2 regions of the Paenibacillus sp. FSL H3-0321 genome follow, and region 2 is predicted to be linked to the other one. Evidence: riboswitches for the same ligand, from Rfam matches in the RefSeq annotation. Region 2 holds a riboswitch; the other holds the start of a gene.
The links. Region 2 has a riboswitch for cyclic di-GMP ahead of MHI45_RS16735 (flagellar assembly protein A). Riboswitches for the same ligand answer to the same signal wherever they lie in the genome.
Positions count from the first base shown of each region.

Region 1: linked by a shared signal. The riboswitch ahead of MHI45_RS30170 (S-layer homology domain-containing protein) and the one ahead of MHI45_RS16735 (flagellar assembly protein A) in region 2 are both predicted to bind cyclic di-GMP.

Region 1 is NZ_JBBODH010000001.1:6,851,687-6,868,479, reverse strand. It holds gene MHI45_RS30205 (hypothetical protein) at 41-343, opposite strand; gene MHI45_RS30200 (hypothetical protein) at 336-1,199, opposite strand; gene MHI45_RS30195 (hypothetical protein) at 1,410-1,967, opposite strand; gene MHI45_RS30190 (barstar family protein) at 2,880-3,386, opposite strand; gene MHI45_RS35285 (ribonuclease domain-containing protein) at 3,406-3,516, opposite strand; gene MHI45_RS30185 (Imm8 family immunity protein) at 4,166-4,441, opposite strand; gene MHI45_RS30180 (hypothetical protein) at 4,972-5,538, opposite strand; gene MHI45_RS30175 (DUF3289 family protein) at 5,584-12,666, opposite strand; gene MHI45_RS30170 (S-layer homology domain-containing protein) at 12,692-14,824, opposite strand; cyclic di-GMP riboswitch class I at 14,876-14,969, opposite strand; gene MHI45_RS30165 (TetR/AcrR family transcriptional regulator) at 15,241-15,921, opposite strand; gene MHI45_RS30160 (SDR family NAD(P)-dependent oxidoreductase) at 16,223-16,793, shown strand, end outside.
Region 2 is NZ_JBBODH010000001.1:3,786,359-3,803,151, forward strand. It holds gene MHI45_RS16700 (1,4-dihydroxy-6-naphthoate synthase) at 1-580, shown strand, start outside; gene MHI45_RS16705 (class I SAM-dependent methyltransferase) at 654-1,475, shown strand; gene MHI45_RS16710 (ABC transporter substrate-binding protein) at 1,670-2,743, opposite strand; gene MHI45_RS16715 (ABC transporter permease) at 2,740-3,570, opposite strand; gene MHI45_RS16720 (ABC transporter permease) at 3,560-4,372, opposite strand; gene MHI45_RS16725 (ABC transporter ATP-binding protein) at 4,362-5,468, opposite strand; gene MHI45_RS16730 (FUSC family protein) at 5,781-6,887, shown strand; cyclic di-GMP riboswitch class I at 7,157-7,249, shown strand; gene MHI45_RS16735 (flagellar assembly protein A) at 7,355-9,223, shown strand; gene MHI45_RS16740 (flavin reductase family protein) at 9,273-9,875, opposite strand; gene MHI45_RS16745 (DMT family transporter) at 9,891-10,781, opposite strand; gene MHI45_RS16750 (LysR family transcriptional regulator) at 10,878-11,765, shown strand; gene MHI45_RS16755 (aldo/keto reductase) at 11,805-12,779, shown strand; gene hcp (hydroxylamine reductase) at 12,867-14,519, opposite strand; gene MHI45_RS16765 (Crp/Fnr family transcriptional regulator) at 14,663-15,370, shown strand; gene MHI45_RS16770 (aldehyde dehydrogenase) at 15,445-16,793, shown strand, end outside.

The sequences.
Region 1 (16,793 bases), 3.1 Mb from region 2:
TTCTCTCAAGTTTTAAGTTCAATCTATCTAGCAAATTTGATTATTGATAAAGAGCATCACTAAATACGGCAACAATGCCCATGTATAACTCCGTAAGTATAGTACTATCTGGATCCTTGTTATGAGCAGCTTGACTTACACCTGTTGTGTAAAGGTAGAACAATTGATACGCCAAAGGTTTAGATATTTCATGTCTTCCTTTAGTGAATTTTCTTAGTGCCTCTAAAAAACCCAGTAGTTCTCTTATACTTTCTTCCGGCAATTCCCTATTCGTTCTTATATACAGAAGAATATTTAATATGAGAGTTGATATTTCCTTTTCTAATTGAATTTCATTACTCATGGAATCCACCCCACTTTCCAGGAACTGGAATCAGGTCATCACCATTCAACGTGGAGTTGATCATTCTTTGGTTTACCAAGTCATAAACAGTCACAAGAACACCGTTCAGGAAAACCGCGGATCTCATGCCGTCATCACTCCAAAGAATTTCAATAGCCTCACTATCTAATTGGAGATGGCCAGAATAACTGAATAAAACATCATTACACTGCTGTACCAAAGTAATCTCATTCTCAACTGAAGACAATACAGTCCTCACCTCGGAACAGGTGTCTTCGACCTCGATAGCCCATATCTCACCAGGAGACATCTCCATCTTAAGTATTCGTCCAGGTAAAACCGATGTATTCAAATCCAGCCTCATATTTGACATCATAATGTTCATCAAAATTTCCATGGCGTTTATAGCTCTGTCGTTCACAAATATCTCATTGTTCTCTATCCTGATCCTTTTAGACCCGGTTACTTGGACATCTCCACTCAAGCAGTAACCTTTTGGCCCAAAGACTTTTTGAACCAAATAAACCAGCCATTCCACAATATTTACCGTTTGTTCACTGGAGGTCCATATGATTTGCTTACGATCTTTGGTTGGTTTCCAATGCAACCAGAGGTCCGGTTGGCAACTGGGCGGAGTGTTATAATCAACAATGGATAGATCTACGCTCTGTCCAGACTCTGGAAAATCTAATGGATTATAATAAAATTCGCCGTCAACCCCCATATCTTTACCCGGAACCATACTAGAAAGTATCTTGACATCTCTTTTCATTCTTCTTGTTTTCGCAAGGCCTTCCACTAAATGATAGGTCTCTTCATCCAGTTGTCGGTCAAAGTTTATAGCTATCTTCACCATACTTCCCCTCCCAATCGAACAGAACAGCACCCTGAATTCATTTGTGGCTATAAAAAAAATTCAATGTACTGAAACATTTCGTCCTACGCCTACTGCTTTGTTTTGAATTTGGTGCAATAGACTGCTAAGGCTCTATTCACAGTCAAGGGATTCTGACTAAAGATTCATTGAATAAATTCTTGTTCTCACTTAATATAATTCGACACATGATCAATTTTCCCATTTTTCTAATAAAAACAAGTCTCCCTCTTGGTCCAATATAAGTTCTCCCTTATCAGTGTAATAAGTAATATTACCATCACCATAATAAAAGTTCACATATTGATTATCTTCATATAGGCTTATTTCCTTAAGGGTTTGAGGGTTTAAATCTGTGCTCATGGTACTTTCTTCTATCCAATCAATATCAGATAAAAAGCTTTCATCTGAACTTTTGCTCAGCTTATAGAAAACAGGCTTCTCTTCAGCTTCATCACCAAATTTAATGGAACTTGAAGTGAAAACAATTTCTGTTCCAATTAACTCTTTGATATCTTGCGCATCATTTTTCGAACCACCCACTCCATATGCATAAATACGGTCAATTTTCCACTTTCCCATTAATTTTTCTATTAGTTCAGAATTGGATTTATCGGGAATAGCAGAGGAAGAACTAGCGATATTTGTATCTGGAGTTGCTATACGTGAAATATTGCCTTTCTCTGTTCCGCATGCTGTGATTAAAACTAAAATTATAATCAAAACCACAATCATTGATAAATATCTCATACTTTCCGCCCTTTATTTGGTTTAGCAACCACTTGCGATTACTTTATTGTAATTCCTCGAATAATCTCTGTTTATAAATAGAGGTCATTAATCATATCTGCGCAAATATAGTCCTGGTAATTTCCTTACACTTGCTTTCACCCACAATGTTATGGTATAAGCCGTGACTACTTTGTATTACAACAATAAGGAGAATCCTATTATGTCAGTACGACTTAGCTTAAAAGAAATTCTAGTCGCAAAGGAATCTCACAGAGGGAGCTAGCCTGACTCATGAATGTCAGACCAAACACTCATCTCTGCTCTGATAAAGTCAATGCCGCATATTTTAAGACCATGGAACAGATTTGCAAAATGCTCAACATCAGCTTACATGCTATTGATGGAAGTGTTTGTGTTTTTTAATGCTTAAATTATCAGTGGATTGTATTTTTCATCCATAACATATTCAGGTGGCCCATCAAGATGTAATAATCCATTTTTTTAGTAGAACTGGTAATTCATTATAAGCAGGATCTTCTTGATCCACTCCCCACCAATTCAATAACACATGCGTCTGCATCACGAACATCATCAATTTAAAATGTTCTTATCTCACGGTCTTTAATGTGACCAATCAATACACGATCTGTAGCAGGATCGTGCTTAACAAAAAACTACCAATAACAGCCTTGTTAAAAGCTACCACCATTGTATCATTACCTTGCCACCCGTTTAGGTAAAGCGGTTAGAGGATTATGATAAAAGATTATAATTTCTAATATTTGCATGTGCGTACAGGCATATTAAGGGAATTTCATACGAAAATGATGAGGATTAAGTCCCTTCAGGACTTACCGCCCGATTCAATCGGCACTGTGTGGCAAAAGTATGAAAAGACCTTAGGATAAATTTCCCAAGGCCTCACGTTTATCACATTATTTCTAAATCAATCCCTATATCCTGAAATCTATCTATAACCTTTCGTTCTTTACTTCCTGTACTATGAAATATAATCTTAAACGGTGTTGGAGATGTCTTCATAGCTCCGAAGTCCCTTCCCTTTTCCCATTCATAAGTTGTATTCTTCAATATATTTAAGAATGTATCTAGATTTTCATTGGTTAACTCTAAAAGAGCCTCTGAATTACTAATGAATAATACATAAGCCTCAGCATTTAACCAACTAAGATCGTTTATACACTCTTCAAAAGCATCCCAATTCTCTCCGAAGTACCAAGGAAACTGAAACACTGCAGAAAACTCATCAAATAGTTTTTCAACCGTAGTACATTTTGTTCCCCGCACCAGTTTGGCTATTAATTTTTTATTATTAACCTTTGTACAATCCCATAGTAAGTTTGTAAAATCTGATGGGTCTCCTGTTTTAATGTAGAAGTGAGGTTGACCTAAAGTCACATCTAAATTGTTATCAATCATATACTCAATGACCTCGTCCCTACTTAATTTTAACAAATGCTTTATAATGATCATTTGTATAGTATACTGTGCCGTCATCACCTGTCACGAGCCGCTCTGCTCCTCTATTGTTCCATAAAAAACATTCAATTGCTTTACATAATTATGAATTGAAAAGTATATATTGAGAAATACCTTCTACAAAAACAAAAAAAACACATTGAGCTTTCCACACTCAAATGAGGTCTAATTGGGGGAAGCATCTAAAGCTATCCTCTTAAACTGCTTACCTTTGATTTCACTACAGATCTGCCCAATTAAGACTCTTATCTCACGTAATCGCGATGTTCAAGTCAATTATTTATTGCCATATTGCTTTTATTACTTTTCTCAAGTCATGATGATTTTGGGGATCATATGTAAGGAGTAACTTGTATAGTTAGGGTATAATCGTCAATACTTGAACGAGTATGTACATTCATATTTAGAGGAATTTCATATGAATCTAATGAGAGTAAACTTCCATTTGAGACTGCCGCCCTATTCATTCGGCACTGGGTGGGGAGTAAAAAGAAGGCCTTGAGAATTTCGTCCCTCAAGGTCTTTAAATATCGCTTATTATTTCGGCTACCATAAGTCATCTAAATATATAAAAAATATTAAGCCTAGGTAGCCTGATACAGTTTAAGTCCTTGTCATTAATCTAGGTCTACCCTTGTTTGTTCCTCCTCACTCGACAAGTATTGAATGTTATCGTATTCCCATCTCAAATGTCGGTTAATAGCCTTCCCCACTTCATCCTAAGTAGGACGGATACAATCCTTTAAAATCTTATTTACTTCTAGTTCCAACAAAGCTAGGTCAAATTTATTAACAATGAATGTTTCCCTTCCATTAAAAAGATTATTTCCACTTAAAAATTTCGCCAGATATTCTGGTGAAATCACTTGGAAATGAAAGCAGTCCGCACCCTTATCATTTTCTTCTGAAACATAAGCTGTTACTCTCACATTAAAATCAGTCTGCTTTTCTGGGTTTCCAGCAAAATCAATACCTTTAAGCACAGGTATTATCACACGAATTCCACCTTTCAAATCATTTAACTTTTATGTGGAAATTTCCACCAATATTATTTTCTTCAATTCTAGTGATCCATCTTTCTTATAGCCATATCTAGCAACAAAGTTTCCATCTTTGCTAATATATGTTGTATACCCATTTTTGGCAACGCCTGTAGAATAGCCGCCACAACAATGGTCATAGATTATATGTGTGCGTACAGTCATATCAGGGATATATCATACTGAGGTAATGAGGGTTAACTTCACTCTGGTTCTGCCGCCCGACTCACTCAGCTCTGGGTGGGGATAAAAGAAAGACCTTGAGGATTGCAGCCCCCAAGGTCAAAGTCTTTGTTTATATCGACTCGTCATAGTAGAATCTGCGATGACTTTTATTAGTCAATGCAGATTCTTTTAGGTTCTTTCTATTCGTTTATTATTTTTAAATCAAACAGTATACTATGTTTTGATAACTGGACTAATACATATTCTCTACAACTTTATATTGCACACTTATCAAAAGTCGACGTTGTTCAAATTCCTCTTTAATCTTCTACGAACTTTGCATGATACCAGTGATCTGATATCTTCTTTAACTTAAAGTACCCTTTTGTATAAGATAACTTGTTTAAAAATTTAGGCTTATGTTCATCTTTTCTGTATATCAATGAATACTGACCATTTTCGATTTCAAATTCTACTTGGTCTTTATAAACTCTGATAACAGATAAATAAGCCATATCACCTTGACGAAAAGCTTTTGCCACAATTTTCTCCAGAGATCTTTTCTCTTTTTGGCTCATCGGTACTTCAACGATATCTTCACTGTTGACACTTTCATAACTTAAATTGACTGTTCCATCAGGATTCTCATTTACAAATATATAAGAGCGCATCATTTGACCCTTGCTAAACTCACGATAAGCCAAATCCGCTATAGTCTGGAAATCGCTTTTATAGGTATCAAAATCTTTTACTTTGTACTCCCAAGTTGACCACAGGAGAGTCCCTAGTAAAAATTTACAACCACCTAATAATAGACTAATTGAAATGATGGCTATCAATACCGATTTAATTAACGATTTAATTTTTTTTATTTTTGTTAATTTCATTCATTCAATCAATCCTTTCTTAAATAGTTTCTGGGAATATTACTGTTAAAACTTTTCATCAAACTCAACAATAGTTTGAAAAGGTTTATGTCTTCCATTTAATGCTGAATAATGCTGCAAAATATACCATGACCGTAAACCTACCCATTTTCTTTGTTGAGTTACGTCCTCTTCATCCAAACCGAAATTATCCCAAAGCTTAAAATGTAATGTCCCACTGTAAGTAGATCCATTTGTATTAACTGATGATAATTCAATACTATTCCCCTCAAAACCATGAATTGTAATTCCAAAACCGTTTATTTTATCTAAGGTTCCGTTAAAAGAAGGTTGATTAATAGTACCCTTCATTTCACGTACCATTAAACTATTATTTCTATCTGCTGCATCATATTTTAATTTGGATGTATCACCATTATACTTCTTCAACAACTTCTTGACCGTCTTCTTGATTTCGCTAACATACTTCTTTATAACCCCTTTATTGTGCACTTTATTTGTTAGCGTGTTGTTTCTATATGGAGTGCCTGTTCCAGACATGAAATGGTCAACCATATCCAATGCGATATCTTCCATATCCCCTGTAGAAGTGCTTCTAACTAAAGTTTCAAAATCGCTTCGCCAATGATCTTCATCCTTATTCTTGAAATTACTTTGATAATACCAGGCACTTAATATATCCTCTAGTTGATTTTTAGACTTATCATTGTATTGCATGTCCTCAGGGTTCTTTCTTATTTGCGTTTGATAGATTAGCAATGGCACTTCACCGCCAAAACCTCCACCCCAAGCAGCATAATGTCCACTTGGATCAGTATATATCAACGGATTATTACTAACATATGCATAAAGATTCAAACTAAGCGGATTATTAATATCCCCTTCATACGTATCCTCATTTATAAACCGCCCAATACTAGAGTCAAAATCCCGCGCCTGCGCATGGGAGTAGCCACTGTAGTAATCATAGCCCAGGCTGGTGTAGCCGAACAAGTTGTCTGGACCGGACCAGTTCAGGTCGAATTTCTCCGGGTTTTCGGCTATGCCGAATTCGTCGTAACGGTATCGTGCTGACATGCTGCCGTCTTGGCCTTCCAGTCCGATCACGCTTCCCTGTGCATCACTCAGATAATAGAGTGTCTTCGGCGCTACAGCCGCCACTCCTGCACCACTGGCTCCATCAGCTGGTTCCCAATCATTACTCTCGTCTCCGCTGACCAGATAACTCATGCTGATCCGCTCTTCACCGGCTCCGTAGACGTAGGATTGCTTCCAGTTCTGGCCGTCAGCTCCGGTTGCCATAAGAGGCTGTGGAATGCTCATGGTGATGTCATTGGTAAAATAAATGTCAATCTGCCGCTTCTTATATTGCGGCTCCCAGCCATCCCGGTTCCCGGCAGGATTGCTTGAGAGATAAGCATCCTGAATAGCACCGTCACCAATGGTGGTCCGCATGGAGACCCGGTTCCCGTCACCGTCATACTTGTATGTGGTGATATCGCCGTATGCGTTGGTATTTCCGATCAGCCGGTTCGATGCATCCCAGCGGTTGCTCTCCAGCACCTGAGGGCCTGCTGCCTGCGCAACCTTCAGCAGTGCGTCAGGATTCAGGACTTTGTCTGCCCCGTATACCTCTTCCGTGACGCCAGATTCAAGATTTGCATCCGGCAGGCCGGATAATGAAGCTTCTTCAGCATCGGTTGGAATTGTTCCTGCTGGATTTAAGGATGGATTTGCAATCGATGACAGCGGATCTAATAGCTCCGACAATGCATCTGTATTGGTAACTGCATCTGCATTTGCGTCTGCGGCCCTGCCTGCTTTCAGTCCTTTTACTTCCTTATCCGAATAGACACTTTCCGGCACTGTAACCTTCTGCGCATTGGTCTTCGCCGTGAACAAGCTCAAAGCCGTTTCGCTGTCGATCCCGCTCACTTCCAGCAAATTGCCGCGCTTATCGTAGGCGTAGTCCTTGTAGTCGCTGCCTTTTTCGTAATGGGTCAGCTTGTTGGCCGCATCGTAAGTGTAGCTCTCCAAGGTGGTAATTCCGGCTTCAGTTGTTTCTTTGCCCAGACGATTGCCTACGGTGTCGTAGGAGTAGACGACCTTGGAACCATTCTGCTTCTGCACTTCAACCAGTTGGTTCAGCGCATCGTACGCATAATCCGAGATGTCTGCCGGACGCTGTGTGCCGGCCGGATTATCCTCATCGCTGCCGCCTTCCTGGCGTTCCGTGCGTATTTTGTTCCCTGCCGGATCGTAGACATAGGTCAGCTGCTCCAGAAGCGCGCCGCCCGGTGCCTGATGCTTCATCTCCAGCAGTTGTCCAACCCCGTCATAGGTATAAGTGCTTTGACCGTTGTTCGGCAGCAGCTTCTCCGTCAGTCGGCCGCCTGCATCGTACTGATAGCTGGTCGTCTGGTTCTGCGCATCCGTCACCTGCTTGATGCGGCCCAGCTTATCGTACGCATAGTTAACCACCGAGTTATCCGGATAGATCACTCTGCTGCGCTCTCCGGTTGCGGTCCATTCATAACGCACGTTATTGCCGTCCGGATCAATGACCGACGTTGGCCGGTTAAGTGCGTCATAGGTATATCTTGTGTTTCCGGTACTGTCCGTCATCAACTCACGGCGTCCCGCGAGGTCATATTTGTAATTTACAGTAAGATCGTTACCGTACTTAATCTGCTCCACTTGATTGCCTTTATTATAGGCATATACGGTTGTATTACTGTCCGGTTCAGTAACCTTCTGCAGGTTGCCGTTCTTATCATAAGCAAGGCTGGTCTTCTCCTGCAGCGGATTCACTGATTCAATCACCCGGTTCAGTGCATCGTAGTGATAGGAAGTCACTGCTCCCAGGGCATTGGTTTTGTCCAGCAAGTTGCCGGAGGCGTCATAGGTGTAATGGGTGGTGCTGCCCTCCGCATTCTTCACATCTGTTAACCGGCCCAGCGGATCATACGTAAAAGCAGTTTCACGCTGATTCGCATCCACGATCTTCTCTACATTGCCTTGAGCATCATAAGCATATGAAGTTTCGTACCCGAGCGCGTTGCGTACCCGTGTACTGCGTCCCAAATCATCGTATTCGTAGGTGGTCTTCTGGCCTGCCGCATCGGTGAACCCGGTCATTAGTCCGCGTGCATTGCGGGTTACGACCGTTTCCTCATTCAGCGGATTGATTGTCCCTGCATCCAGACCTCTGCTGTCGTATTTGGTCTTCCAGATGGAATGGTTAGGGTCGATGACGGCAATCTGATTACCGTTCTTGTCGTACTGGTATTCCGTTACCCCACGTAGCGCATCTGTTACCTTCACCAGTTGTCCCAGTGCATTGTAGTCATAATAGGTGCTATTGCCCAGTGCATCCGTCTCTTTGATGGTATTGCCAGCCGCATCATAACGGTAACTCGTCTTGGCATCGAGTGGATCGGTCACACTCAGCAGTTCATTGCGTTTACTGTAGGTGTAGGAGGTGAGGTTACCCTTGGCATCCTTCCGGGTGAGCATATTTCCGTTATCGTCGTAGGTATAAGTGCTCTTCCCGCCTTCAGCATCGGTAACTTCCTTTACTTGTCCGACACTGTCGTAGCTGTAAGCCGTTGTCTCACCCGCCTTATCTTTTTGCTCTATCACGCGGCCAAGCGCATCATACGTATTGCTGGTACTATGCTCAAGTCCGTCCTTCGTGCCGTTTAACCGGTATACCTGGTAAGAGCTGACGGTCTTTGTTCCGGCTTCATCCGTTTGTTCTTCCACATTGCCATTTGCGTCAAAAGTGACCGTGCTCGTCTGGCCAAGTGCGTTGGTTATGGAAACGGCACGGTCCTTCTTGTCATATTCGACACCTTGCAGCTTGCCATCGGCATCTGCCACTTGGGTGGTGCGGTGCAGGGTATCACGTTCAATCACTGTCGTATATCCGCTCGGGTCCTTAATTTCCTGTGCGAACCCGGCAGCATCATTGATATATGCTGTTGTATGCCCTTCGGCATCGGTTATGGAGACCGGAACCCCTGCACTGTCTCTGACAATGGTGACAGTGCTGCCGAGGGCATCCGTACTTGTGACAAGATTGCCTGCGGTATCATAATCGTAGGTGGAAGGGTTGCCGAGGGCATCGATCTTCTCAACCGGACGGTTCAAGGCGTTATAACGTGTGAGGGTGGAAGTACCATTCTCATCTGTCAGCTGAGTAACATTGCCGCGCTCGTCATATGCCAATTTCTCTTTATTGCCGTTAGCGTCTGTGATCGCGGTTACCCGGTCACTGCTGTCATAGCTGTATTTAACGATCGAGCCATTCGCCGCTTGCCGCTGAACGACTTGGAAATTATTATTCCACACATAAGCAGTATCTTGATCAAGCGCATTGGTCCACGTTGTCTTATTCGCAGTAGTAGCAATGGAAGAGGCCAATCCGGCAGCACTCACCGTTCTGGCAATCCCGGAATTCACATCGCTTGCTCCGCTCTCCGAGTAGGTCAAAATGGTCTTGCCTGCTCCCACTCCCGTATGAACAACAGGAGTCTGGTTCGGAGTCATGTCTCCGCCAAGGACGAATAGACCGCCCGTCTGCACATTCAAATTATTGTTAACACTGACGTTGTCACGAACGAACAGATCGCCGCCGGACACGGTTAGATTCGCCGTCTGGTTGTTGGATACGATCCCGCCAACGACCATCTCCTGGGCGATGTTCATTTCCACCCTTGTGTTAATGGACAAGTCTCCGGCAATCAATATCCGCTGCGCATCAATGGTCAGCCCGCCGCTGTTATAGGTCAAACTGCCCGTTTGCAGCGTATCCCCCACAGTTACGGAAGAATCATTGTTGAGATGAATCGTTCCGCCGGACCACAGATTGCCGTACAAGCCTTGAACCTTCTGCACATCCAGTGCAAGCTTGGTATTGGCATTAAGTCCCTGCTTCAGAATCAGCGTACCGTACACACGCACGGTAATATCCCGGTTCGTATTCATACCATCCACGATCAGCACCACAGGCTTGTTCGGCGACCCGAATGTTACGCTTTCTTCAAGATTTAAATGACCCGAACTGACAACTGCCGGGGATGTACTGCTGGCCGCAATTGCACTTTGGATGGCAGCAATCCCGCCTGGAGCGGCAACCGCAGAAGTAATGAAGCCATCCCGTTTGTTCTCGATGGCTCCGATGCTGCCCGCCAAATAGTCAGCAATGAGCGGCTTCAGCCCGGCAACCTGCCGGTATGCAGGTGCATGAGCAAGATTATGCATCGTACCGGACAAAATCACTTCATCCGAGTCCGGAATATCCCGTCCGTTCGCAGGATTTATCCCAGTCTCGCCGCCTTCCGACACCTCTCCCCGAACTACTGGAGCTACACGCCCTTCATAGCTGGATGAACTCGTCTGCCCGTAAAAATCGGTAAAGCCGGTCACGCGTTGATGGTCATCATAGGTCACGCTCATCGTGGCGGTCCCTTTGGCATCCGTAACACTAAGCACATGGTGCTTGTTATCATAGGTAAGCTTGGTTATAGCTCCGTCCACATCAGTAATCGAGGTCAGGTCTCCAGTGGCCGGGTCATAATGAAATGACATTTGGCGGCCGGTTGGATCACTTGCAGTCATCAGTTTCCCTGCTCCGTCGTAGCTTAAGCTCAGAGAAACCCCGGCTGTACTGACCGTTGCCAGCTTCGTACCCTGGTAAGCAAATGTGATCTTATTCCCGTTCAAATCCGTAATGGACTGCAGCAGCCCCTCTGCATTGAACCGGTAGAGATCGCCTTGAGGTGATGATAGAGTATACGCCCCTGCTGACGGAGCACTCAGCGTCCAGTCCGTGCCGCGCGGTGTCAGATACTCTCCTCCCGACAAAGGTACGTACTCAAAACGCGAGCCATCCGGGCTCATCACTTCTACCTTGCCGTCTTCTACCGCAGTCAGCTTCCATTCATAGCTGTGATGCCACCCTAATCCACTTACACCTGTAAAAGGGTCACGGCTTAAATAGTTCAGGCCGAATTGCAGCGGCATCAACGCCTGCAGCGAGATTGAATCACTGGAGTAGACAAAATCTCCCCGTGCCGGATCAACCGGTGCCTGTCCGGACGGGTTCACAATCCGCAGCCGATCCTGAAGTGCCGCTTCCGTAAACTGCGGCAGATCCCCGCTGTTTATAGCCCGGCTGGTTTGCGGATTGGTCAGCAGAATGGAGGTCAGGCCGCTGATTGTTCCCGCAGAGGTTGCAGACTGGTTCAATAATGCAATGTCCTGAGCCTTCTCCTGCATGGCCTGAACAGTATCCAGCTTATAATAATAGGCTGCCAGCGCCTCCCAGCTGAGTGAAAAAGCAGGCATAGGCGCACGCAGCACTGCGAGCGGCTCCGAAACCCCCGAGTACTTACCTTCCTCTTTCGCTCTTGCCGTGATATGCACGGCTTTACCCAGCGTTATCCCGATCTGTTCACTCCATTGTCCTGCGCTGTTGACAGCAATATTAGAGTACAGCCGTTTTTCCCCACTGGACGGATAATAAAGTTCCACTTCCAGCTGGGCCCCTGGTTCAGCAGTTCCTGAAACCACAGATTGTCCTGCAGCAGCAGGTTTGATCTGCAAAGCTGCCGGAGGAGGCAATTCATCGCCTCCAAGGATTTCAAAGCTGGCGATCTGCCCGTAGTACACGCCAACACCGTTATACTCGGCAGGGGAGATACAGATGTTATAACGCCCTTCATCCAGCGGTACACCGCCGATTTTCCCGTCCCATTCATACTCATGAACGATATATTGGCCGTTAAGCTTCGTTGGATATTCACCGCTCTTAATCAGATCCCCGAGGAGCGGGGACGATCCGTCCCGCTGTGGAGTACAGAGGCTGATATTCGTTTTATGATACTCCTGACCGTTGTCGGCCGCGTTGAAGCTGAAGGAGATTTTAACCGATTTTCCCGATTCCGGGTTAAGTTCACTGGGTTCAATCCGCATATTGGTAGCTGCATAGGCCGGAGAGATGAACTTATCCAGACCTGGAAGGATGGGAATATAAGAAATGACCAGCAGCAAAGCAAGCATGAGGTTAAAACGTGCCTTCATGCTGCCGCCGCGCCACTTCCTTTTGAGCGCTCCGAATTTCATGATTTGATCTCCTATCCGTTATAAGTTAGAGTAATTTCAGCTCAGCCAGCAGCTTGTACATCACGACCGCTGCTTCTGCTCTCGTTGATGAGTCTTTAGGCTTCAAAAGCTGTCCGTTACCCTGCACCAGCTTCTTGCCCACCGCTGCAGCTACGGAATCCCTTGCCCAACTGCTAACGCTGCCGTTGTCCTTATATCCGCCCAATTCAGCTTCAAGCTTGGCAGATTCTGCAGCAGAAGCCCGGCTGCCGATAGTGCTGTCTATTGCCCGCATCAGCATCACCATCATCTGTTCACGGGTCAGCGGATCATTACCGTGAAAAAGTCCACTTTCTCCCGTTACGATTCCTGCCGCTGCAGCTGCTTCCACATAAGGGTAGGACCAGTTCGCAGCTGAAACATCACGGAAAGCCGGCGTCTCCGGCCGCTGCGGCTGCAATCCAAGAGTTGCTGCCAGCAGCTTGGTGAATTCAGCCCGGGTCAGGATCCCTTTTGGCGCATAAGCGGTTCCGTTCATCCCGTTCACAATCCCCCTAGCCCCCAGCACCTCTACAGCTTGCTGCGCCCAGTGGCCTGACATATCTGTGAATTCAGCTCCGCGCAGCATTACCGCATATAGTCCGGAAGCTGTAATTCCGGTTTGAACAACGGCGTCTTCCGCCGCAGTCACTCCGCCAATATAGTTCCATATGCCTTTTGCCGGATCGTTGCTATAGATTCCAAGCTTCTCACGGCCTGTCGTCCAAGGCGCTTCCTTCGGGTACCCTACCGTCAGCTTGGCCGGCTTCAGGAACGGAGCACTCGCTTGTACCTGCCACGCTGAACCTGCCTTCAGCAGTTTTTTGCCGGTTGCGTCGAGCAGTACTTCTTTCTCCAGCTCAGCTTGGGCCAAGCTTACAGTGGTATTGTCAGGGAAGGTTCCTGCTGAAATCTCCAGCCGTGCCCAGCCATTCAGTACAGACAAAGTACCTCCAGCACTTCCGATAACCTGACTGTCCTTGGCTCCGGTTACTACAGGGGTCTTCACTTCCGGGGCTGAACCCGGGTTCGGATCTGCGCCTGGATTTGGAACTGCACCTGGATTTGAGGTTGTCCCTGGAGCTGGAGTCGTTCCTGGGGTTGGGGTTACCCCTGGACTTGGAGTGGCTCCCGGACTCGGAGGGGTTGATCCTTCTTTCAGGTCAATCGACTCTATGTAATCATCCTTCTTGCTGTAAAGCAGTTTATCCCCGGTAATGCCGATCAGCTTCGTTCCGGGCTCTATTGCTGGCAGTGATTTCACTGCATATGTAGAAAGGTTCACTTGCTGCAATGTGGCAGCACCGTCCCTCTCCTCTTGAAAAACTGCCTGCCCTTCACCTATCGACATGAAGGCATACTGGGTTCCTCCAGGCTTCATCTCGGTGAGATCCACAGGCAGAGCAGTCAGATCCTTGATATTCAGAATCACATATTTGCTCTCGGAAGCCCCATTTTTTTGCTTAAACAGTACATCGCTGCCGTTAAAAACAAACCAGTCCACATAGCTTGCTCCGCCCAGACTAACCAGTGCACGCGTAGCTCCGCTTTTCAAATGGAGCAGACTGAGCCCCCCGTCACGGGCATTCTTATACACCACATTGCCACCGGCCAGCACCGGGAAACGTCCTTCGCCGAGGTCGGCTTCAACACCCGTAGCCAGATCATGATAGATCATGCTGCCGTAATTTTTGCGCTCGTACCAAACCACACCGACTCCATCCGTAGTCGGATTGCCATATGTGCCAGACTGTTTGTTAAGCTTTCTTCGTGTACCCGTCTCAAGATCGGCAGTGTAAATATCCCAGTTCAGTGAAGACTCCTGCTCTGTTCCTTTGTCGGCCCACACTGCAACGTTGCCGCTCACATAAGGCGCATCCTTGGCAGATGAACCCGATGTAAGAACAGTGCTGGCACCACTGGCCTGATTCATCGCGTGAACCTGCTTCACCCCGTCAGCCTCTGCTTCCAGCCATACGATCCGGTTGCCGGATACGTTATAGTCCGTTCTACCCGGATCGGTCCCGGCAGCCAAAACCTGCTTCATGCTAAGGCCTCCGCTAAACAGGCCCACAAGCATACTCACCGCCACTGCGGACACAACCGTCCGCGAAAACTTCCCTTTCTTTCTAAACCTCATTTACTTCTCTCCCCCAGCGCTATTTGTAGGCACGCCAAAAAACCAAGTGCCTTGAGCGGCCCGGCTGTCTTAACATCCTCCTTTGGATGAAGTAGACCCGTGGCTTTGCGTCTCCGACTTTCGTACGGATTTGCCTTTGTTTCAAACTCGGTTTTTTCTGTCCCGTTATGGGTATGCAGGTGTGACTTTAGTTGTACAGGACTCTTTCTTTATCGGAATTTATCCCTATAAAATTAATAAGTTCTAGTTCTCCCTTACTTATATACCTTTTCCTTTTTTCGGAAATAGGTCTCGTTCTTCGGCATGTGTAAAGATTTAAAACAAATTTAGAAACAAAAAAACGGCATCTCTGCCGTTTAATTGTGTTATAGACTCTCAGGATTCGAACCCAGGCCTTATATAAAGGATTTCACTAACTACTCCTGCTTTAAATGCTTGGCTGCGGCTGCAGGTGCAAACAGTGAGCTTGCAAGCAGAGCTACCGTTCCTTTATACACTGCGTGCGACGCTGCGACACTTCCCAAATGTCCTCCTATGTGCAGGTGAATCACTCCGTGAAGAGAGGACCAAATCGTACCTACAATAAATTCCGCATTTGAATCACCAGCAATTAGGCCTTGCTCTTGAGCGCTGACAATCACGGACAACAAGCGCCGCATAGCAGTAACAGTGCCTTTCATGCTCTGCTCATCCGGTTTGAAATCTGCAAATGCTCCCCCAAACATCAATTTATAGTAGCTGGTATAGCGCTGGCCAAATTCCCAATACACTTCTGCCAGATTAATTAAATACTGCTGCAGATCCTCTGACTGTGAAGCACTCTCAAATTCGCTCGAGAGTATTTTGCAGCCCTCCAGATATAATTGCTGGGCTAAACCTTCTTTATTAGCAAACAGACTGTAGATGATCTTGGTCGAGCAACCCATCTTCTGAGCTACTTTTCGCACGGTGACAGCTTCCGGCCCTTCTTCCTGAAGAATAAAGGCTGCTGCATCAACTACGAGTTGACGAAGACTAGCTGTGTTCTGTAAGCGGGCTTCCTGATAGGTTGTCAGCTTTCTATTGCTTGCGTCAGCAAAATTGTTAGGTTCATTCAACTTAATCGCCTTCTTTAGTTATGTTGTTATTCTCGGGAAACGCAGTTTCCAATCATATACCACGCATTCTATACAGTCGATTCCACAAAGTCAATCCTACATACACATATCTTCTTGCAAATTTTTAAAAAGAAGGTTTGACTTTCTCCAGCCAGCAGGTTACTATGATTTCAACAGGAAACACCGTTACCAACTAACAAGCTAATATTGCTTTGGGCACTGCTTTTAAAGTAATTTTTTTTGCTCAATCGGTAACATCGTTTCCTAACGAATACATCGTTTTAATAGGAGGAGTAATTATATGAATATTCAAGGAAAATGGTCGCTAGTCACGGGTGCCTCTTCCGGCATTGGCGAACAATTTGCAATACAGCTGGCTAAACAAGGAAGCCATCTGGTTCTCGTAGCCAGATCTAAGAACAAACTCGATGACTTGGCAGCGGAACTCGAAAGAAGCTATAACATCAAAGTCGAAGTCATAGCTATGGATCTTACGGAAGCAAGTGCACCAAGGGAATTGTTCCAGCAATGCCAGCTGTTGAAGCTTGAGATTGAGCTGCTGGTCAATAATGCCGGATTTGCCACTCATGGGATGTTCGAGCAAATCTCAGGCCAGCGGCAGCATGAGGAGATTATGTTGAATGTTGCTGCCGTCGTAAATATGACTCATTTATTCTTGCCGGATATGCTGCGCAGAAGCTCTGGTACTGTGATCAATGTATCGTCCACTGCAGGATTTCAGCCGCTCCCCTATATGGCTGTGTATGGGGCAACCAAAGCTTTTGTCTTGTCCTTTACAGACGCATTATGGTGGGAGAATCGTGACCGTGGAGTCCAGTTCTTCGCACTTTGTCCCGGTTCTACAGATACGG
Region 2 (16,793 bases):
AGGGCCGGGCGCGGTCAAGCATCCCAAGGAGCTGTCGGGCCGCAGAATCGCTGTACCCAGCGAGCGCTCCACCGCCTATCTGCTGTTCCGGCTGTGGGCTGCGCAGCAGGTTCCGGGCGGTCCATCCGAAATCGTCGTCATGCCTTTCGATGAGATTATGCCTGCTGTGCGTGACGGGCAGATTGATGCCGGACTGGTGATTCACGAAGCCCGGTTCACTTATCCTTCCTACGGTCTCCACATGCTGACCGATCTTGGCAACTGGTGGGAAAGTGATACCGGACTGCCTATACCGCTTGGGGCAATTATCGCCCGCCGCGATCTGGACAGCGAAGCCATCTCCGGCTGGATACGCAGTTCACTGCAGTACGCCTGGGATCATCCTACAGCAAGCAGAGATTATGTCCTGGACCACGCCCAGGAGCTGTCTCCGGAAGTCGCCAAATCACATATTGATCTTTACGTGAATGAATTCTCGATGAATCTCGGGGAGGACGGCTACGCAGCAATCTCTGCTCTGCTGAACCGCGCCGCGGCCGAGGGTCTCGTGCCCGCCGTTGCTCCTGAGCTGCTTCGTTAGAGCATGAAACAGATGACTTCGGAAGCTTTTAAATTTACAATGAAGCTAAAGATCAGTGATGGGAGAGGATTCAATGATTCCTGCAGGCAACAGCAAGCAAAACATCGACCGCTTCTTGGGATTTCAGGACGAATACGACCGTTACCGCCCGGAGGCCCCGCCATTGGTTACTGAATTGTTGACGAATTACTTGGGCAGCCGCCCTGCCCTCGTGGCCGACATAGGCTGCGGAACAGGACTGTCCACCTTTCTGTGGAGAGAGAGTGCCGGCTCTGTAGTCGGCATAGAACCTAACCCCGACATGCTGGCCAAAGCGCTTGACAAGCTTGCCCGGCAAGGACAGCAACAATCCCTGTCCTTTATCCAAGGATACTCCAACCAGCTGCCCTTTGACTCTGGCAGTGTTGATATCATCACCTGCTCCCAGTCGTTCCACTGGATGGAGCCGGTAAGCACACTGCAGGAAATCTCCCGCTGCCTGCGCCAAGGCGGGGTGTTCGCCGCTTATGACTGCGATTGGCCGCTCGTATTACAGGCGGATATTGAAACCCGCTACAAACAGCTGATATCCGCCGCCGATGAACTGCTTGATGTACTCCAGCCAGCCGCCGAACAGGCGCATAAATGGGATAAAGAGGGACATCTGGGCCGGATAGAGGCCAGCGGCTGCTTCTCCTTTGCTCGGGAAATCGTTTTTCATAATACAGAAGAATGTGATGCCGAACGTTATGTCGGGCTGGCACTCAGTCAAGGCGGCATTCAAACCGTTCTGAAGCTCAGATCTTCCGCACTGGAGCAGCTTATTTCCGATTTCTCCGTGGCGGTAGAGCAGTATTTCCAGGGCCGGACCCTGCCGGTACACATCAGCTACCGGATGAGAGTCGGGATCAAATAATGCATGATACAGCTATCTGCTCTATATAGAACCCAAAAAACTGATTTCTGAGTTTATCAGTGTGCATTTTCTCTTCAATTTAAGTCTCCCATCTTTTCACGTCCCAACAAAAAAGCGCCCAAATACGGAAACTCCGCATTTGGGCGCTTTCTACTGGCTATGACTAACTGGCATGTTATGGTTATGCCACCAGCTTATTTCTTGTTCATCTTGAACTTCAGGAACAGCTCGTTGTAATGGGCGAGCATCCGCTTGCCGAGGTTGTCGTAAACCTCCAGCCGGTCGGTAATTTCAGCCGGCGGATAGAAGCGGGTATCTCCGGAAATATCCTCCGGCAGCAGCGCAAGCCCCGGAACGTTAGGTGTAGAATAACCGACATACTCTGCATTCTTCGCCGCCACATCGGGACGGAGCATGAAGTCGATGAACTTATGCGCCCCTTCCACATTGGCTGCTGTGCGCGGAATGACCATGTTGTCGAACCATTTGTTCGAACCTTCCTCCGGCACCACATAATCGAGCTTGTCGTTCTCATCCATAATTTCCGAGGCGTCGCCGGACCATACGATCCCGACGGCTGCTTCTTCGTTCGCCAGCAGCATTTTGACCTCGTCACCGACAATAGCCTTCACATTGGGAGACAGCTTGTTCAGCTTGGCCAGCGCTTCCTGCAGGTGATCCTCATTCCGGTCGTTGACGGAATAATGCAGGCTGTTCAGCGCCATCCCCATGACCTCGCGGGCCCCGTCAACCAGGAAGATACTATTGTTCAGTCTGCTGTCCCACAGGGAATCCCAGCTGCTGAAATCAATCCCCTCCGTCATTTCCGGATTGTAGATAATGCCTACTGTTCCCCAGAAATACGGCACCGAATACAGATTTCCCGGATCGAAGGAAAGATCCATGAACTGCGGGTCAATATTGGCCAGATTCGGAATCTTGCTGTGATCCAACGGAAGCAGCAGCTTCTCTTCCCGCATCTTGGCGATAGCATAGTCTGAAGGCACAACAACATCAAAGGTTGTCCCGCCTTGCTCGACCTTGGTCAGCATCGCCTCATTGGAATCAAAGGTCTGGTAAATGACCGTAATCCCGGTCTCTTCCTCGAACTGCTTCAGCAGTTCAGGTTCGATATAATCGCCCCAGTTATAGATGGTCAGCGTATTGCCGCCCGTATAGCCCTCAGCCGAATTCAGCCTGGAAGCCAGGAACATTAGCCCAAATGCGACGATGAGAATCGCCAGAAAAGCATTCACCAGCTGTTTCATCTAGGCACCCCCACTTCAGCGGCCGGCTCTGCAATATGAACCGCCGGGCGTTGCTTCCGGCGGTTCAGGAAATAATAACCGACGACAAGCAAGATGGTGAAGAGGAAGATCAGCGTGGACAACGCGTTAATCGACAGGGATACACCTTGCCGCGCGCGGGAATAGATTTCCACCGAAAGCGTCGAATACCCGTTGCCTGTCACGAAGAATGTCACCGCGAAATCATCCAGTGAATAGGTAAGGGCCATAAAGAAGCCGCTGAAGATCCCGGGTTTAATAATCGGCAGAATCACCTTGGTCAGCACATCGCGGCGGCTGGCCCCGAGATCACGCGCAGCATCGGTCAGCGTCGGGCTCATGTCCTGCAAATGCGGCAGGATCATCAGCACGGCAATCGGCACGCTGAATGCGACATGCGAGAGCAGGACCGACACGAAGCCGAGCTTGATCCCGGCAATCGTGAACAGGATCAGGAAAGACGCACCGATAATGACATCGGGGCTGACAATCAGCACATTGTTCAGTGAGAGCAGTGTATTCTTAGCCCTCCGGCTGCGGATGCGCTGAATGGCCAGCGCCCCGATGATCGCAATCAGCGTAGCAATCGCCGAAGACAGCAAGGCGATCACCAACGTGTTAATCATAATAATCATCAGCCGCGTATCCTGCACAACCTCACGGTAATAATCCAGCGTAAAGCCTTCGAAGCCATGCATCGTCCCGCCGCTGTTGAAGGAATAGTACATCAGGTAGAAGATAGGTGCGTACAGCACGGCAAAGACCAGCACCAGGTACAGATTTGAAATCCCATTCTTATTACTTCTCATGCCGCACCCCTTTCCGCGAGCTGCCCGACAGAATCATGAACAGCGCCATGATAACAATCAGGAAGACGGCAACTGTAGAGCCCATTCCCCAGTCCTGAGTGACCAGAAAATGCTGCTCAATGGCGGTGCCCAGCGTAATGACCCGGTTGCCGGCGATAAGGCGGGTAATCATAAACAGCGACAGCGCCGGAATAAATACCGCCATGCAGCCGGAGCGCACGCCGGAGATGGTCAGCGGGAAAATGACCCGCCGGAACGTCGTCCACCCGGAGGCACCCAGATCGCGGGCCGCATCTACAAGGGACAGGTTCAGCTCGTCCAGAGCGCTGAAGATCGGCAGGATCATGAACGGGATAAAGATATATACCGAGACAAAGACAAAGCTGAAACCCGTAAAGAGGATTTGCTGCTCTCCAATGCCCAGCACGTCAAAGACATTGTTGACCGGCCCGAAGGTCCCAAAGATACCGATAAAGGCATACGTCTTCAGCAGCAGATTAATCCATGTCGGCAGGATAATCAGCAGCAGCCACAGCTGCTTATGCTTCGTCCGGGTCAGCAGATACGCCGCCGGATAAGCCACCAGCAGCGAGAACAGCGTAATCAGGATCGCGTACCAGAAGGAGTTGAGCATCATTTTCATATATACCGGTGTAAAGAAGTTCACGTAGTTGTCCAGTGTAAGATGCCCGTCCAGATCAAACAGGGAGTAGTAGACAACCAGCAGCACCGGCGCTATGACGAACAGGGCGATCCATAAGTAATAAGGGATGAGGAAATACGAGCGGCCCTTACTCTTCATGGTTCTCCACCTCGGCGTAAGCTTCCAGACGTCTGTCGAATTCTTCCTCCGTTTCCCCGAAACGCATAACATGAATCGCTTCCGGATCGAAATACAGCCCGATCTCGCTGCCGACCTCCGCCTTGCGCGTGGAATGAACCAGCCATTCGTGGCCGGACCCGTCGTAGCAGCTGATCTCGTAATGTACGCCGCGGAACAGCTGGGAATCCACGCGGACGCGCAGTTTGCCTTGTTCAACGGCAGCAATCTCCAGATCCTCCGGACGGATCACGATCTCCACCGCTTCATTCGGCTTCAGCCCCGCATCCACACATTCAAAGCGGTGGCCGTTAAATTCAACGATATAATCCTCAATCATCACACCGGGCACAATGTTCGACTCGCCGATGAAATCAGCCACGAAGCGGTTGATCGGCTCATCATAAATATCGTTAGGCGTTCCGCTCTGCTCAATGCGTCCGCCGTTCATGACAAAAATCCAGTCGGACATGGCCAGCGCTTCCTCCTGGTCATGGGTAACGAAGATAAAGGTGATGCCCAGCCGCTGCTGCATTTCCCGCAGAATGTACTGCATTTCCGTGCGCAGCTTAAGATCAAGTGCCGAAAGAGGCTCGTCGAGCAGCAGCACCTGCGGTTCATTGACGATGGCCCGGGCAATCGCTACACGCTGCCTCTGTCCGCCGGACATTTCATTAATGGCCCGCTGATCGTAGCCTACAAGGTTGACGAAGCGCAGCGCTTCCTGCACCTTTTGCGTGATGACCTCTTTCTTAAGCTTCTTGATCCGCAGTCCAAAGGCCACATTCTCAAATACGTTCAGGTGCGGAAACAAGGCATAGTCCTGAAATACCGTATTGACCTGCCGTTCGTTGGCGGGAATGTGGTTGATGATTTTGCCGTTCAAATAAATGGAACCACCCGTTGGTTCAGCGAACCCGGCGATCAGACGGAGGATTGTCGTCTTTCCGCAGCCCGAGGGTCCCAGCAGTGTATAGAATTTGCCGCGTTCGATCTCGAAGCTGACTCCTTTTAACACGGCTTCTTCATCGTCGTATTGTTTGGTAACCTGGTCAAAAGAAATAATAGTGCCTTCCAGGGTAGTTATGGCTAACGACCTCCCTTACCTTATGTAGTACAACCTATTTTACCCGCTTCTCGCAGGGAACAATCTAAAGTGGCATGCTCAGCGCTGATAAGCGACAATTCCTCCCTTCCTTCGACACACTTCAATATATATAGCATATAGGATTAATGCAATATATGCGATAGCTTACAATGTTAAATGCAGCGCAGAAACTTAACAAGTTCGTAAAAACTGTACCCCGTTATTGTTGTTTTTGAGTGCTATAATGAAAATTGCTGAAAACCTAAAAATGTTCTCTTATTGATGTGAAAGAAGATGACTAACATGAACGAGGGGTTACAGGACCGCCTTGAAAAATTCGGATTATCTCTATATATGATACGCGTTACGATTGCTGCTTCACTCTCCTGGCTTGCGGTTCACAGCCTGCACGGCGACAGTTATTTATACTTTGCACCGCTTGCCGCAATTCTTATCACCCAAGGAAGCGTCAAGGCTTCGCTGGAAAAAGGGATTTACCGTCTGATGGGCGTTGTGCTCGGTGGAATTGTCAGCCTGCTCGTGGGCCATTTCTTCGACGTGGGGGCACTGTCTATTCTGCTGATGCTGCTGATCGGCATCGGTGTGGCCACCGCCTGCCGGATTAACATTCAAGCCGTTTCCCAGGTCGGTGTGACCTCCGTGCTGGCATTGACCTTTTATCAGGACCCTTATATCGTGTGGAGAGTCGCGGAGACCTTAATCGGCGTGCTGATTGCCTTAATAATAAATATGATTATCGTTCCCCCGGGGGGGTTCGTCAAGGTTAAACGCCTGGCACTGGAAGGAACCCTGCTGCTGGCCGATGCCTTGACCGGACTCGCCGCAGAGAGCAGCAGTTCTAAGCAGGCTCCGGAGAGGCTGGTGCGTTCCGGACAACTGCTGGCGAAGAGCGACAAGCAGCAGAAAGAGCTGCACTATACGTTATCCCATTATCAATGCCGCAGCGGGTTGCGGTCATTGACACAGGCAACCTCTCATCTGCAAAAGGTTCACCGCTACGTCAAGGAGATCGCCGAGGAGATTTCCCTCCTGCCTGCACATTATGCCGCAGCTGACTGGATGACAGAGGTCGTAACGGCAACCGCAGACTGCATCGCCCTGTATGGAACCAAGACTTTGTCCGATGCCGAATGCACCCGTTCGCTCCCCGAAGCGCTGCGCCGCGCCCGGGATCTGCAGTTCGCCTGGTTCTCCGAGCTGCAGGGTCAATGCTCATTGACAGCAGTCCGTGATCTCGGAGCCGTCTTCTCCCATCTTAACCGGGTGCTGGAGGAAATTGAACGGGCCGATTATGCAGCCACGATTATTATACCGGCACCAGTCTCCGTCCGGGCCGGAAGCGCACGCGCCGTGCACCTTGTCAAAAGAGGGCTCTCCCACAAGCTTTAAGCTTGGGAGCGTCCTTTTTTCGCAGAAACGACCCTGTCCTTTGAGAAAAAGGCAGGGTCGTTTTTGCTTGTAATATCGCTTGAACTCAAAGCCGTCCCTTTTAAAGGGATACCAGAGAGATTTATTATTAATAAGTTGAAAAATTAATACTAAAGTACTAGAATTAAGCTTGTTTGTAGATTTATTTTGGCAACCACTCCAGTATTGAACATTCCCTGTCGATTTGAGTCGATTAAATGACCTCATGCTGAATGTATATCATTGATCTATTTTTTTAAAGGCAAACTTCCCGAAAGGGCAGGACGCAAAGCGATGGGCCTAAGAATGTGAGACTATCCATTCATGGTCGCCAGGCTGCCAATTGAGATGTGACTTGGGTACTGGTAGATTAAAACAATCTATCATAGTCCATGATGCTCTTTTCTGTACAGATACCATTGATTATACGAAGAAGCGAGGTTAGAGTAATGCCACAGCATATCATCGAGAAATTCAGGCATGTATTTCATACCACAACGCCAATCGGGAACCCCGATCTTCCGGCTCTGCCCGCTGTGCAGGCTAAGCCGCTCCGTGGGGGAGATGAGGAAAAGAACGGACGTATTATCGTACAGAACAACCAAATATTCATTACTCCTCCTCTGCCAGGCGGCAAACCCGCTGTCATTTCTTCCGTTCACCCTGTGGTGTTGAATATTAACCGGAAGACGGTGACAGATCCTACGGAAGTAACCCCCACAGACCGTATCACCTGGGAAATTTGCGAGAAGCCGCAGTATCAGATCACCGTATCCGAAGATAAACTGAAGGTCTACTTCACGCTCTACCGTGCAGAAAAGTACGCCTGGAAGCTCGCTAGCTCCCCGGCTGCAGCAGATGTCACAGTCCGGGCGGAACCGAATTGCGGCCTGCTGCTGTCCACCCTTACGGTGGACCAGATTATCGCCGGCTTCAAGAAAAGCTCCATTATGCGCGATCTCAACATTCCGGCTCTTTATGCAGAGCTGAACAACCCTACCTATCTCCCGGTCTGCATCGCAGAGGGTAAAGCCCCTATTCCCGGCAAGAATGCCCGGCTGGAGCTGTTATTTGCTGAGGACAGGGAATATGAATTCATTCGGACTGCCGATCCTGCAGATTTCCTGAACCATCCAAGGGTTCCCTTTGTCCAGAAGGGAGAGGTCATTGCCCGTAAGCTGCCTGCGGAAGAGGGAGTGCCCGGCATCGACGTGTATGGCGGAATTATTCCCTCCCCGCCACCGCAAGACATTCAGCTGGTCACTAAAGAATGTACAACCCTGCTGGCGGACGGCGGGATCGTCTCCCTCCGCCAGGGAAGGCCCCGCTTAACGGGATGCGGTCTGAACCGCAAGGTTTTTGATTTCCCCCAGACATATCTTGTTCCCGGGGACACGAACCCCGACGCCGCCAAAATGATGTTCCCGGGTGATGTGGTCGCCACCAATGATATCGGAAACCAGACCATCCTTGAGGCGTTGGGAAATGTATACATATACGGCGACGTTACACATGCGACAATCACTGCTACAGGAAGCATTTTTGTCCAGGGCAAGGTTGTCAGCAGCCAATTGTACTCCGGTCATTATGGAGCGAGACATAACCGCCTCTGCATGTACTCCGCTCTCTTGATGAAGGAAATGACCAGTCTGAGAAAAGCGTCGCAGCAGTTGGCGAATACCGTCCAATCACGCCAGCAAACCGTAAAATACGGTCTGGTGGTTATGCTGCTGCTGGAAAGCAAATATGACCATCTCCCCGGCCTGATCACTGATCTTCAGAATGTTATTGCCGGGATGAATCCCGATTATCCTATCGACACCGGGCAATTAAGACATATGCTGGAGGTATTCCTGCACCCGGGGCAGTTCACCGATTTCTTCACGGATGCTGTTCTAAGCACCTTTCTGAGGCTGTTGCAGGATTTGCATGACGCCATATCCGGGATGCAGGAGGAGAATACACGGATCGACATTGCCTCGTCACAGCATAGCATTATTAAATCCGGCGGAGATCTCCATGTTCATAAGGAGGGGATTCTGCACAGCCAGCTGTTCTCTTCCGGCGATGTCCGTTTCGTAATGAACGAAGCGGAGTGCACGGACTCCTCAGTCGAGGCGGCAGGCTCCATCAGCGCACAGACTGTAGGGAAGCAGTCCTCCGAGAAATCGGTGCTTACCGCCGGCAATAATATTACAGTCCGCAAAATCTGCAACAGCGAAGTGACGATTGGAGAATACACCGCCAAGATCGACGGGACAGATGAAGAACTTGTCTTCACTGCCCAAAGCCTGCGGTTAAGAAATCAGGCGCATTAGCCTTCCTCTACCCCAAAATATCTGATCTAGCTGCTAATACCCAGCCTAATCAAGGTTCATACTGAGGTCTGTCCAGCTCGAACGTCCGGCCAATTGCTGCATAAGACGCGCCGGCCAGACGGCTGACCGGCTTCAGCTTGCCGACATCAATTCGGCCGTTATGAATCAGCTCATCCTCTACATGAAAACCTAGAACTTCGCCGATAACCATATCGCAATGCCCGAGCTCCACAAGCTGCACCAGCCGGCATTCCATCGCAATCTTGCATTCCTGTACGCGCGGGACCTTGACAGCTTGTCCGGGTACCGCCGTCAGCCCGGCCAGCTCAAGTTCGCTGATTCCGCCGGGTGCATTGATTGAGGTATGGTTGACTGCAGCGATATTATCCTCATCGACGATATGGACCACAAATTCCTTATTCGCGGCTATATTGCGCGGCGTATGCTTCATTTCTCCGTCTGCTTTGCGGACACAGGAGAACATGACCATAGGCGGATCATCATTTACAATATTAAAAAAGCTGAACGGGGCGGCATTCACGATCCCCGCTTCATCCACCGAGGTTACAAAGGCAATCGGCCTGGGCACAATGCTGCCGATCAGCAGCTTATAATTATCATGTGCTGTTTGTCCATCCGTCTGAATATACATGATTATCCCCCTGTCTTAACTTGTCAGCCGCCGTGCGGCCCGGCCTATCTTAACATTCACCAGAATAATGCTGCTTACGATCAGCAGCATACCCACTACCAGATTCAGCGTAATGCGCTCATTTAATAATACTACACTTGACCCGATTGAGATCAGCGGAATCAGGAAGGTGAATGAACCGACCTTGCTGGCCTCTCCTTCATTGATCAGCTTGAAATAAACCATCCAACCCAGCGCAATGACGAACACCGAAATGAACAATGTGTTCACGATAAAGGCGCTGTTCCACGTAATATCGGACCAGCTCTCCACAGCCGAACCGGCAGCCAGCAAAATGACACCCCCAATCATGATCTGCATTGCCGTCATCCACAGCATATCTACCCGCACCGCATTTCGTTTCGTATACACCGTCGCCAAGGCCCAGCTTAGCGCGCTGGCCAGGGCAAGCCCTACGCCCAAGGCGGAGATGCTTCCGGTAAAGCCGCCAATGCTGAGCGCAGCTACCCCGAGAAAACCAAGCAGCAAGCCGAACATCTTCATTCCATACATACGCTCACCCAGCCAGATCCAGGCAAAGATACCGAGCAGCACAGGCTGCAGAAAGACGATGGCCGAGAACAGCCCTGAGGGCATATACTGCAGGCCGATCGTCTGGAACCCGTAATAGAAAACGATGCTGAGAAAGGCCGAAGTCAGATAGACCGGCCAAAGCTTGCTGAAATGAAGGGCCTTCCTTTTAGGAAGCGCAGCAACAATGAGGATCACCCCGGCAATAACCGTACGGATTCCGGCAAACAACAAGGGCGGAGCGTAGGCTAGAGCAATCTTGGACAGCGGCCAATTGATCCCCCAGACAATAACCAGAAATATAAGCAAAGCAATGTTTTTCTTCCGCTGCTGCATCTCATCACCCCTTGTTCTATTTTCATTCCAAATGATACAATAAGCACAGTCATAATTGAAATGAATTATATTCATGAGGGGCATACCAGATTCGATATGAACAACAATCAAATTCGTCTATTCGTCAAAATCGCTGAGAGCGGCAGCTTCACCAAAGCCGGGCTGGCACTGAACATGACCCAGCCTGCGGTCAGCCGGGCCATCTCCGCGCTAGAGTCTGAGCTTGCAGTGAAGCTGCTGCTGCGCGACCGGCGCAGTGGGCTGATGCTCACTGATATCGGCAAGCGCGTTCTGATTATTTTTCGGGAAATTCTAAATGGGTTTGACAAGGTTGAGCAGGAAATCTCCGCTGAGAAGGGCCTGGAGAAGGGGCTCATCCGCATTGGGGCCTTTCCGGTGGCGTCTGCTTATTTTGTCCCCAAAATCATCCGTTCCATTACCGAGAAATATCCCGAGATTGAGATTGTTCTCTATGAAGGTTCGGTTGCCGAGGTCAAGGAATGGCTGGAGACCCGGTTTATTGATGTCGGCTTCATTATTCCCCCGCAAGAAGAGTTTGCCACAATTCCGCTCTACCGGGAGAAACTGTACGCAGTGCTTCCTGGCGATCATCCGCTCCGTGAGAAGCATGTCATCTGTGTCAAGGATCTGGAAGACGAGCCGATGCTGATCTGCCGGGCAGGTTATGAGCCTCCGGTCGTTGATTTATTCCAGCGGGGAGGTAGTAAGCTGAATGTGAAATACGAAGTGAACAGCTACATGACCGCACTCAATATGGTTAAGGAGGGGCTGGCTGTTGGTGTCATGTCGCAGCTGTCCCTGCTGTCTCCGCCGCCGAATGTGATCATAAAGGAGCTGGCCCCCGATGCTTACCGGGATATCCATCTCGCCGTCCATACACTGGAGGAGACCTCGATTGCCGTCCGCTTATTTATGGACACTGCACTGCAGCTGTTCTCCGGGGCAGAACTGTCTGTGCTTTGACGAAGTACACCACTATGCTGAACAAGAGGAGTGAACCACTTGAAATATCACCGTTTGGGTAACAGCGGGCTGCAGGTCTCCGCACTGGGTCTGGGGACCAATTCCTTTGGCAAAAGAGCCGATCAGGAGACCTCCATAGATATCGTCCATGCCGCGCTCGATCAAGGCATTAACTTTATCGATACCGCCAATATTTATGCCGGCACCGAATCGGAGCGGATCATCGGACTGGCGCTGGAGGGCAGACGTCAAAGCGCTGTTCTCGCTACCAAAGCAGGCCTTCCGAGACACGAAGGTCCTAACGGCAGCGGCTCTTCCCGCCATCACCTGATGCTGGAGCTGGAAGGCAGCCTGCGCCGCCTGAAGACCGATTATGTAGACTTATATCAGATCCATACCTTTGATCCCTATACACCGCTGGAGGAAACGCTGCGGACCCTTGATGATATGGTATCCGCGGGCAAAGTCCGCTATATCGGGGCCTCCAATTATGCAGCCTGGGAGTTAATGAAGGCGCTGGGCATCAGCGAGGCGCGGAATCTGGTCAAGTATACCTCGATTCAGTGCAGCTACTCCCTGGCTGACCGGACGCCGGAGGCCGAACTGGTTCCACTCTGCCTGGATCAAGGACTCGGGATTATCCCCTACTTCCCGCTTGCCGGGGGCATTCTTACCGGCAAATATGCCGGTGAAGGCGCACCGCCGGAAGGCTCCAGAGCCGAAACCGATCCAAACTTCGGCCGCTTCCTTACCCCCGGCCGGATTGAGCTGGGGAACCGGGTCGGCCGGATTGCCGAAGAAACCGGCGCCTCTATGGCTGCACTGTCCCTGGCCTGGCTGATGAGCAAACCGGCTGTATCCACGGTGATTGTCGGAGCCACCCGTGTGGAGCAGGTGCAGCAGAATCTGCAAAGCGTTGCCCTCCAGCCGGATGCTGAGCTCATGGACAAGCTGGATCAGGCCAGCGGCACCTTCCGCAGCGGCGAGCCGTTCGCGGTGTACCGCCTGCCATAGCAGTTATCCGTAAATAAACAGAATGGGGGTACTTCTCATAGCAATGAGAAGTACCCCTATTTTCATATGGCACAAATGGCCATCCAGTTATACAGCTGCGATAAATTTCTCCATATCTTCTTGTACAGTTGTAATGCCGCTGATACCAAAAGTATCGACTAGCACCTTGGCTACATTCGGTGACAGGAAGGCCGGAAGTGTAGGTCCGAGGTGAATATCCTTCACACCCAGATACAGCAGTGCCAAGAGTACAATTACCGCCTTCTGCTCATACCAGGCAATATTGTAGGAGATAGGCAGATCGTTAATATCCTCAAGTCCGAATACTTCCTTGAGCTTCAGGGCAATCACGACAAGCGAGTAGGAATCATTGCATTGGCCGGCATCCAGTACACGCGGAATCCCTCCGATGTCGCCAAGCGCAAGCTTATTATACTTGTACTTCGCACAGCCTGCCGTAAGAATCACGGTGTCTCCCGGCAGTTCGGCAGCGAAATCGGTATAATAATTGCGGCTCTTCATCCGGCCGTCACAGCCGGCCATTACGAAGAACTGCTTGATGGCACCGGTCTGAACGGCCTCAACCACCTGATCGGCTACATTCATTACGGCCGCGTGGGCAAATCCGCCGACAATCTCGCCGGTTTCGATCTCTTCCGGAACCGCACAGCCTTTGGCCTGCTCAATGATAGCGGAGAAGTCCTTCGCTCCATTGGCATCCGCCGAAATATGCTGCACTCCCGGGAAACCGGTATTGCCCGTAGTATACAAACGGCCGATATAACTCTCCTTCGGCGGCACAATGCAGTTCGTCGTCATGAGAATCGGTCCGTTGAAGCTTTCAAATTCCTCCGCCTGTTTCCACCAGGCATTGCCGTAGTTGCCCACGAAATGGCTGTATTTCTTAAAAGCAGGATAATAATGTGCCGGCAGCATCTCGCTGTGTGTATACACATCCACTCCGGTGCCATCGGTCTGCTTCAGCAGCGCTTCCATATCCTTCAAGTCATGCCCGCTGATCAGAATCCCCGGATTCCGGCCTACACCGATATTCACCTTGGTGATTTCCGGGTTGCCATAGGTCGTTGTATTAGCCCGGTCAAGCAAAGCCATCACATCGACACCCAGCTTGCCGCACTCCATCACAAGTGCAGTCAGTTCATCCGCCGTGAGTGTATCATCCAGAGTCGCCACCAGACCTTTTTCCATAAAAGCATGTGCGCCTTCGTCGTAATAGCCCAGCACTGCGGCATGCTCCATATACGCCGCCATTCCCTTCAGCCCGTAGGTCAGCAGTTCACGCAGGGAACGGATATCCTCATTCTCCGTGGACAGAACTCCTACCGTCTCCGCCTTCACCTGCAGTGCCTCATCGGTATCTGCTGTCCAAAGAGCTGCATCATGCCCGGCATAAGGAACCTCTACTCCGGCTGCCTGCAATTTACCGCTCCACTGGCCGCGAAGGATCAACCCCTCTTCGATTCTGGCAATGAAAGCTTCAGGCATGAAATTAGCATTGGTTATTGTAGCGAACATACTCTCTATAATAAATTTCTCCGTGGTAGAGTCAGTCATTCCAAGCTCCCGGCCCCGGCGTGCAAAGATAGAAATCCCCTTCAATGTGTAGATCAGCAGATCCTGAAGATTTGCCACATCGCTAGTTTTCCCGCAGACTCCCTGAATTGTACAGCCCGATCCTTTAGCCGCTTCCTGACATTGAAAACAAAACATATTGCTCATTGCACGTTCACTCCTTTAATAGGTATAGGCTACCAACAGGACTCCGTTCGCCCCGCCTTTACAGTTAAGGCTAATTGTAGTAGACTTTCGCCATACAATCGGTAACGGATGTTACCAGATGCTATAAATTTGGAGGAAATGCTATGAAACCGGAGCCCGCCGTACTGCAATCCTGCCTGCTGTTCCGCGGGAAAACCGTGAAGGAAATCGAAGCGGTGCTGCAAAAAATAACCTATACCGTAAGCAGCTTTCATAAGAATTCACTGATCTTGGCGGAAGGTGATACTGCGGACAAACTCGGCATTGTGCTTGAAGGACGGATTGAGGTTCAGAAAACCCATCCTACCGGCAGCAGTGTAACCATTGCCCATCTAAATCAGGGACAGACCATTGGCGAAGCGGTGTTGTTCCGCAGAGAAAATATAGTTCCGGCTACTGTTACAGCCACAGGCCCCTGCTCCGTCATGTTTATCGGCAAGCAGGAGCTGCTCCGGTTGTTCACCACAGACACGGACATGCTCACACGTTTCATTGAGAATCTGTCGGAGCGCCTGGTGCTGGTCAACCGGAAGATCGAAATATTGTCAGCCGGCCCTCTGCGGCGGCGGGTGATCAGCTTTTTGTTGGAGCAAGCAGCTCAGCAAGCCTCCGAGGTCATCCGGCTGCCCTTCAGCAGAAAAGAATGGGCGGAGCATTTGAATACGGCCCGCCCGTCACTATCCCGTGAAATGGGCTATCTGCGCGATACCGGCTGGATTCATTTCAAAGGCAGCAGCATTACGCTGCTGAATATGATGGCTATGAACGACTACATCCGCACCGTCCCTTCGGCTCCCGGCCAGGATAAGTAATTCCTGCCGGAAGCTATTCTCGGGGATACACGAACACATCTATATCTACACATCATGTATTGGAGGGTTCACTTATGTCGGAGTTAACAGCCCAAAGCGTTGAACAGATGCTGGCCGGGCACAGTGAGTGGTTTCACAGCGGGGCTACGAAGGAGCTTGCCTTCCGGATTCGCCAGCTGCAGAAGCTGAAAGATGCCATCCGCCGCAATGAAACGAAAATTATCGCGGCCCTGCATCAGGATCTGCGCAAGAGCGAATTTGAAGCCTATGCGACGGAAATCGGCTTCACGCTGGACAGCATTGGATATATGATGAAGCATCTGAAACGTTGGATGAAGCCGGTCAAGGTTAAATCCCCGCTGCATATATTTCCGGCCAAAAGCCGGATCCTCAGCGAGCCCTACGGAACCGTGCTCATTATCGGCCCCTTCAATTATCCGTTTCAGCTGCTGATCGAGCCGCTCATCGGGGCCATTGCCGCCGGCAACTGCGCCGTACTGAAGCCCTCGGAGAGTACCCCGGCCATTACCGCCGTTATTGAGGAAATGATCAGGGAAACCTTTGAACCCGCCTATATCCGTGTGATTCAAGGCGAGAAAGAAGCCACCAATCTGCTGATTCATGCCAAATTCGATTATATTTTCTTCACCGGAAGTGTCCCTGTCGGCAAAATAGTCATGGAAGCCGCAGCCAAAAATCTGGTGCCGGTAACACTGGAGCTGGGCGGTAAAAGTCCGGTCATTGTCGATAAAAGCGCCAATCTGGAGATAGCAGCCAAACGAATTGTCTGGGGTAAGCTTATCAATGTGGGCCAGACCTGTATTGCCCCGGATTATCTGCTCGTCCACAACGATGTGGCATCCCAGCTGATCACCTTAATGAAACGTTATATTCAGGAGTTTTATGGCCAGGATGCTCAGCAGAATCCGGATTACGGGCGGATTGTGAATGACCGCCAGCTGCGCAGAATTGCCGGAATGATTCAGCGGGACCAATCGAAGGTCATTATGGGCGGCACCGTTGTGCCGGAGGATCTGTACATAGAACCTACACTGCTCTATCCTGCGGATTGGAAGGATGCGGCCATGGAGGACGAGATTTTCGGGCCTATACTTCCCATTATGGAATATACCCTGCTGGACGAAGCCATCCGCAGCATCAATGAGCGTCCCAAGCCGCTCGCCCTCTATCTGTTCACCGAAGACAAACAGGCTGAACAGGAGGTGCTGGCCAGAGTTTCATTCGGCGGAGGCTGCATCAATGATACGATTACCCATGTAGCCAGCACACATCTGCCATTTGGAGGAGTGGGAGGCTCCGGCATCGGCGGATATCACGGCAAGCATAGCTTTGATCTCTTTTCCCACCGCAAGAGCATTGTAAAAAGAGGGACAAAGCTTGACCTCGGGGTTGTCTATCCGCC